DNA from 3 places in the Streptomyces sp. NBC_00250 genome. Region 1 is predicted to be linked to each of the others. Evidence: riboswitches for the same ligand, from Rfam matches in the RefSeq annotation. Region 1 holds a riboswitch; each other region holds the start of a gene.
What was found. Region 1 has a riboswitch for cyclic di-AMP ahead of OG259_RS11255 (M23 family metallopeptidase). Riboswitches for the same ligand answer to the same signal wherever they lie in the genome.
Positions count from the first base shown of each region.

Region 1 (2,255 bases):
CCAGGGGTTCGAGCAGCGCCCGCATGTCGAGCAGATCGGCCGCCTCCTGCTCGGTGGGCTCCGCGACATGCGCGCCGGCGTGACGGCGGGTGACGACGAAGCCCTCGGACTCCAGGGTGCGCAGCGCCTCACGGACCGGGACGCGGGAGACCCCGTACCGCCGGGCGAGCTGTTCCTCGGTCAGCCGGCTGCCGCGCTCGAAGACGCCGGAGACGATGTCGTCCCGGATCGCCGTGCATACCGAGTGCGCGGGAATGCGCATGTCCGACCTCCGCCTTGGTCTGCGCGAGTCAATTCGAGCGGCGCCTGTTCTGCGCCCGATCTGCGACTCTATTGCAGTGCGCCGGAATTTCCGATGCCCCAGCGGAATATGAATGTCTTGCGACCGACGAAAAGCCCCGGCTCAGTACGAGCCGGGGCTTTTGCGATGCGCTGCGGTACGACGCGGGTGCGCGACGGACGTCCGGGTCAGACGTTGACGCCGCGGGCGCGCAGGTACGAGATCGGGTTGATGTCGGAGCCGTACTCGGAGGTCGTACGCGCCTCGAAGTGAAGGTGCGGGCCGGTCGAGTTGCCGGACGAGCCCGAGATGCCGATCCGCTGGCCCGGCTCGACGCTCTGGCCGACGTAGACGCCGATGGAGGAGAGGTGACCGTACTGGGTGTACGTGCCGTCGTTCATCCGGATGACGATGTTGTTGCCGTACGCGCCGCCCCAGCCGGCCTCGACGACGGTGCCGGAGCCGACGGAGACGACGCTGCTGCCGTAGGAGGCGTGGAAGTCGATGCCGGAGTGGCTGCCGGAGGACCAGAGCGAGCCGCTGGTCTGGTAGCCGGTGGACACGTACGTGCCCTCGACGGGGAGCTGGAAGGAGTTCAGGCGGCGGCGCTCGGCCTCACGGGCGGCGCGCTGCTCGGCCTCACGGATCTCCTTGGCGCGGGCCTCGGCCTTGCGCTTCGCCTCGGCCTTGGCCTTCGCCTTGGCGGCGACCTCGAAGGCCTCCTGCTCCTGGGCGGCGGCCTGGGCGTCGATCCGGTCCGCGAGGGAGTCCTCGGTGATCACCTTGATGAGGCCGGTGTCCTCGACGGAGCGGTTGTCCGTGTCGGCGGCGAGCGCCGGGGAGGCGAGGGTTCCGATGACGCCGGCGCCGGCGAGCGTCGCTGCGCCGGCGATGCCCACGCTGCGGCGCGCCATCCGGCTCGGACCACGATGCTTCCCGGTGGCACGGGTGAACGCCATGTAGGGGCTGATCCTTTCCTTCCTTCTCGCCTACCGGGTTAGCTGACGGGTTCGGAGCAGGAAGGTCTCCTACGAGCCCCTCCGTACGAGACGAAGGCGCCCGATTCACCCCAGGGACTACATGTGGGTCCCCGGCTCCCCAGGCTCGCGCCTGACGGGGACTCGGCGATGACTGTCCGATGCCGCGGCTGCGGCACGTGCAACTGACGAACAGCCGCCCCGACGCTATGCGGATCGTCTTTCAATCACCAACCAGACACGTCTTTTGTAAGACATGCCACAGGTCATACAAGCACCCTTGCCATCAATACGGACAAAGGGGAGGACCCCGACGAACTATGCCGTCGGGGCCCTCTCTTGTCATGCCAGAAGCCGTCAGAGGCCTGAATCAGCCCGTCACGACGGTCACTTCACCGATGCCGAGCGCGCGCACCGGCTCCGCGATCTGCGCCGCGTCGCCCACGAGCACGGTGACGAGCCGGTCCACGGGGAAGGCGCTGACCACGGCCGCGGTCGCCTCGACCGTGCCGGTCTCCGCCAGGCGCGCGTACAACTGGGCCTGGTAGTCGTCCGGGAGGTGCTGCTCGAGCTGGTCGGCGAGCGTCCCGGCGACGGATGCGGCCGTCTCGTACTTGAGCGGCGCGACCCCCACCAGGTTCTGCACGGCCGTCTCGCGCTCGGCGTCCGTGAGGCCTTCGGCGGCCAGCGTCCGCAGCACCTTCCACAGATCGTCAAGAGCCGGACCGGTGTTGGGTGTGTCGACGGAACCGCTGATGGCGAGCATCGCGGCACCGTTCCCCTTGCCGTCGGAGCGGAGCACCTGCCCGAAGGCCCGCACGCCGTACGTGTAGCCCTTCTCCTCGCGCAGGACCTTGTCGAGCCGCGAGGTGAGGGTGCCACCGAGGCAGTACGTGCCCAGGACCTGGGCCGCCCAGACGCTGTCGTGCCGGTCGGCGCCGATCCGGCCGATCAGCAACTGGGTCTGGACGGCGCCGGGACGGTCCACGATGACGACC
Region 1 is NZ_CP108088.1:2,523,388-2,525,642, forward strand. Features, by position in the region: gene OG259_RS11250 (GntR family transcriptional regulator) at 1-262, opposite strand, end outside; gene OG259_RS11255 (M23 family metallopeptidase) at 469-1,239, opposite strand; cyclic di-AMP (ydaO/yuaA leader) riboswitch at 1,252-1,417, opposite strand; gene OG259_RS11260 (M16 family metallopeptidase) at 1,628-2,255, opposite strand, start outside.

Region 2 (2,255 bases), 1.9 Mb from region 1:
CTGCAGTGCGCGGCCCGTTACGAGGCGGCGCAGGCGGACGCGTTCATCGGCGGTGACCTGTTCGCCGTCCAGGACACCCCTTACGGGGTGCGGTTGGTGGTCGGCGACGTCCGGGGCAAGGGGATGGACGCGGTCGAGGCCGTCGCCATCGTCATCGGGGCGTTCCGGGAGGCGGCCGAGCAGGAGCGGACCCTGGAGGGCGTGGCGCAGCGCCTCGAACGGGCCCTCGCCCGGGAGGGCACCCGCCGGCACGGGCTCGACGCCTTCGAGGGGTTCACCACGGCCGTGCTGGCCGAGATCCCGCGCGGCGACGGGGGCGGCACCTTCGACGGTTTCGTACGGGTCGTCAACCGCGGGCATCCGCCCCCGCTGATGCTGTACGCGGACGGGCGTCTCGACACGCTGGAGCCGGGTGAGCCGGCGCTGCCGCTCGGCATGGGCGAGCTGGCGTCGTGGCCGGACCGGGCCGAGGCGCGGCCGTATCCGCCGGGCGCGACGCTGCTCTTCTACACCGACGGCCTCTCGGAGGCGCGGAACCCGGCGGGCGTCTTCTACGACCCGGGGGGGGCGGCTGGCGGGAGCGATCTTCCCGGGGCCCGAGGAACTGCTCGACGCCCTCGTGGACGACGTACGGCTGCACACGGGCGGCGGGTCGACGGACGACATGGCGCTGCTCGCGCTGAGCCGTCCGGCGGCGGGGCAGCCGGAGCGGCGGCGGACGATGCCGGTGGTGCCGCCGGGCGGGCCGGGAGCGCCGCGGGGCGAGCCCGGTCACCGGCCGTAGTCGCGAGGTGTCACTGCGATAACAATTGACATAACGTCAGATCGCGAGGGTTTCGGCACTCCTTGCTGAAGGGGGGTCAACTCGGGCCATTCCCCCTCAATTCAATGAATGATCAAGAGGAACAGCTTGGAATCGGCACCCCCTGTCTATTAACGTTCGATAACGCAGCGCGGTCGTCCCAGCCGTCGCAAGAGGCGGCACCGTGCGCACGCGCCGAATCCTGAAAAGGAACCGGGGAACCACTACTTGGGGTGAATCGGGCCCTTCGCACCTGTGCGACGAGCCCGTAGGAGACCTTCCTGCTCCGAACCCGTCAGCTAACCCGGTAGGCGAGAAGGAAGGAAAGGAGCGCGCCCCCGTGGCGTCCAACACTCCCGCACCCGAAGCCCCCTTCGATGCCTTCGGTGGTGGTGCGGGTCCTGCCGCCCCGGACACCGAGTGGAACCCCACCGAGGGCTCCCTCCGCGCCGAGAGCCGCTCCGGCGGCCGGCACCGTGTCGTCAAGCAGCGCTCCAACTTCGCCCGTTCCTCCACCGTCCTCGGTGTCGGTGTGATCGCGGCCGTCGGCGCCGGCGGCCTCGCCACCGCGCAGGAGAAGCCCCCGGTCGCCATTTCGCTCCCGGACCTTCCCGACCTCGCGGACCTCCACCTGCCGGACGCCCACGACCTCCCCGGTGTCGGTGACCTCCTCCCCGAGGAGTCCCACGAGACGGTCACCGCGGCCCGCGCCAACCCGAACCCGCTCACCGTCGCCACGTACGCCACCGCCGACGACGAACAGGGCACGAAGGCCACGCAGGTCACGCAGGCATCCCTGGTCAGCCGGGACGGTCAGGCCACCAAGGCCGCGACCGGCAACGCCGGCGAGGCCCTGCGCGCCCGCATCCTCCAGCAGGCCGAGCAGCAGCAGGCCTCCGCCGACGCCGCCGACAAGGCCGCGGCGGAGGAGGCGGCGGCCGAGAAGGCGGCCGCGGAGGCCGCGGCCAAGGCCGACGCCGCGGAGAAGGCGGCCGCCGAGGCGAAGGCCAAGGCCGAGGCGGAAGCCAAGGCGAAGGCGGAAGCCGAGGCCAAGGCGAAGGCCGAAGCGGCGGCCGAGGCCGAGCGCCTCGCCAAGCTCGCCGCGAGCTACACGCTGCCGCTCTCCTCGTACAGCCTCAGCGCCACCTACATGCAGTCCGGCTCGATGTGGTCCTCCGGCTACCACACCGGCCTCGACTTCGCCGCCCCCACCGGCACCCCGCTCAAGGCGGTCCACGGCGGCACCGTCAAGTCGGCCGGCTGGTCCGGCTCGTACGGCTACCGGGTCGTCCTGGAGCTGGAGGACGGCACCGAGATCTGGTACGCCCACATGTCGTCCATGACGGTCTCCGCTGGCCAGACCGTGGGCACCGGCGAGACGATCGGCCGCGTCGGCGCCACCGGCAACGTCACCGGCGCCCACCTCCACATGGAGGTCCACACGCCCGGCGGC
Region 2 is NZ_CP108088.1:4,425,970-4,428,224, reverse strand. Features, by position in the region: partial or broken gene OG259_RS19930 (PP2C family protein-serine/threonine phosphatase) at 1-784, shown strand, start outside; cyclic di-AMP (ydaO/yuaA leader) riboswitch at 986-1,131, shown strand; gene OG259_RS19925 (M23 family metallopeptidase) at 1,143-2,255, shown strand, end outside.
Region 2: it holds a riboswitch for cyclic di-AMP, as region 1 does, so the genes downstream of both, OG259_RS19925 (M23 family metallopeptidase) here and OG259_RS11255 (M23 family metallopeptidase) in region 1, are expected to answer to the same signal.

Region 3 (2,255 bases), 750 kb from region 1:
CGACTTCACGTAGTCGGCCTCGATCGCCTCCCGCTCGACCCCGAGGGCGAGCAGGGTGATCGCGATGGACAGCCCGGCGCGGTCCTTGCCGGCCGCGCAGTGCATCAGGGCGGGGAGGCTGTCCTCCGCCATGGAGTGCAGGACCCGGCTGTGCTCCTCGGTCCGCTCGACAATCATCTTCCGGTACGAGTCGGACATTCGGGTCGCGGCCTTGCCGTCGCCGAGGAGCTCCCGCAGCTGCTCGATGTCGCCCTCGCGGACCAGCTTCCAGAACTCCTTGCCCGCGGCCGGATCGCTGAGCGGTATGTTCACGTTCCGCACGCCGGGGAGGTCCACGTCCTGGCCCTCGACCTTCCGGTCGACCAGGTTCCGGAAGTCGAAGACGGTGTGCAGTCCGAGCGAGTCGAGGAAGACGACGTCCTCCTCGGTGGCGTGGGCGAGGTGGCCGCTGCGGAAGAGGCGGCCGGGGTGCACGGCGCGCCCGTCCGTCGTCGGCAGGCCGCCCACGTCCCGGAAGTTGCGGACCTCGGCCAGCTCGGGTTCGTTCGCTTCGATGGGCGGGACCTGCGGCAGCTGCTGCGTCACGGATGCTCCTGATGGTCGACGTTCGGATGACCGATGCGCGATCGGTTCCACGGGCAATCATCCAGGTGGGGCCGCGATGGCGCACCCCCCTGGACGGGAATGGGGGATCTGTCCGAATTGAGGCGTTGTGTATAACGCGCCCTGTTTACGGGCGAGATGGGCCCGAGCGCGTGAGCAGGGTCATAGAAGTGACGGATCGTGGCCGTCGGCCCTGAGCAATTGCCGTACGGAAAAAGGAAATCGAGGGCCCGTCATCCACGGAGGGTGACCGGAATTCCGGGTGAAAGGCCGCACGGGGAAAGCCGTTGGAAATCATTGGCTTGTTCGCGCAGACCCCGCTCGTCTAGCGTCACCGTCAATCCGGTCGGACCGCCGAATCCTGCCACCGTCCGGAATTCCACTCATCCCATGCGTGGCAGGAGCGGGGGACCCAGGAAGTACGCCGGTCCCGCGACGCAGGACGGCTTGGGGTGAAGCCGCGTGAGAACGCGGCCGGGCATCTCCAGTCCGAACCCGACAGCTCACCTCGCAGGCGCCGGAGAGGAATTCGCCATGCCCGCGAAGGGTAAGCACCGCCGCATCAAGTCCAACCGCCTCACCCGCGGAATCGCCGCCGCCGGTACAGGAGGCGCCGTCGTCGCCCTCCCGCTCCTCGGTGCCACCGGCGCCCACGCCGCCGCCCCGGCCACCGCTCCCGGCCAGGCCGTCACCGCCGCCGCCCAGGTGAAGGCCCCCGCCTCCGCCAAGGCCGCGCCCGCCACCACGAAGGCCGCGCCGAAGACGTACTCCGTCGTGCGGGGCGACTACCTGTCGAAGATCGCCGCCGAGCACCACCTCACCGGTGGCTGGCAGAAGCTGTACGCGGACAACCGCCAGGTCGTCGGCGAGAACCCCTCGCTCATCCTGCCGGGCATGAAGCTCACCCTCGGCGCCAAGAGCACCGCCAAGGCCGCCGCGCCGAAGAGCACCGCCAAGGCCGCCGCCCCCAAGAGCACCGCGAAGGCCTCCACGAAGAGCTCCGCGAAGAACGGCGACACCGCGCGCGCCTCCCGGAGCAGCGAGCGCGCCGCCGCCCCGGCCGCGAGCACCCAGTCGTCCGGCTCCTCCTCGGCCGGCGCGACCTCCGCCTCCGGCTGGTTCGCCCCCGTCAGCGGCGGCATGTCCACCCCGTACCGCGCCGCGGGCTCGATGTGGTCCTCCGGCTACCACACCGGTGTCGACTTCATGGCCTCCACCGGCACCACGATCGTCGCGGTCGGCCCCGGCACCGTCTACTCCGCCGGCGACGGCGGCGCGTACGGCAACCAGGTCGTCATCCAGCACGCCGACGGCACCTTCTCGCAGTACGCCCACCTCTCCTCGATCTCCGTCTCCGCCGGCCAGACCGTGAGCGGCGGAGAGCAGATCGGTCTCTCCGGCGCGACCGGCAACGTCACCGGACCGCACCTGCACTTCGAGATGCGCACCGGGCCGGAGTACGGCTCCGACATCGACCCGATCTCCGCCCTGCGTTCGCACGGCGTGAGCATCTGACGCCCCGTCGTCACTCGGAGGCCCGGCACGCACGCGTGCCGGGCCTCCGGCGTGTTCCCGCTCTATTCCGGCTTGGCAAATTCTTTATCGGTGGCATATGTCACCCAGCGTCAACCCCTCCTTACGGTCGCGTAGGT
Region 3 is NZ_CP108088.1:1,773,802-1,776,056, reverse strand. Features, by position in the region: gene OG259_RS07945 (tyrosine-protein phosphatase) at 1-585, opposite strand, end outside; cyclic di-AMP (ydaO/yuaA leader) riboswitch at 974-1,133, shown strand; gene OG259_RS07940 (LysM peptidoglycan-binding domain-containing M23 family metallopeptidase) at 1,138-2,118, shown strand.
Region 3: it holds a riboswitch for cyclic di-AMP, as region 1 does, so the genes downstream of both, OG259_RS07940 (LysM peptidoglycan-binding domain-containing M23 family metallopeptidase) here and OG259_RS11255 (M23 family metallopeptidase) in region 1, are expected to answer to the same signal.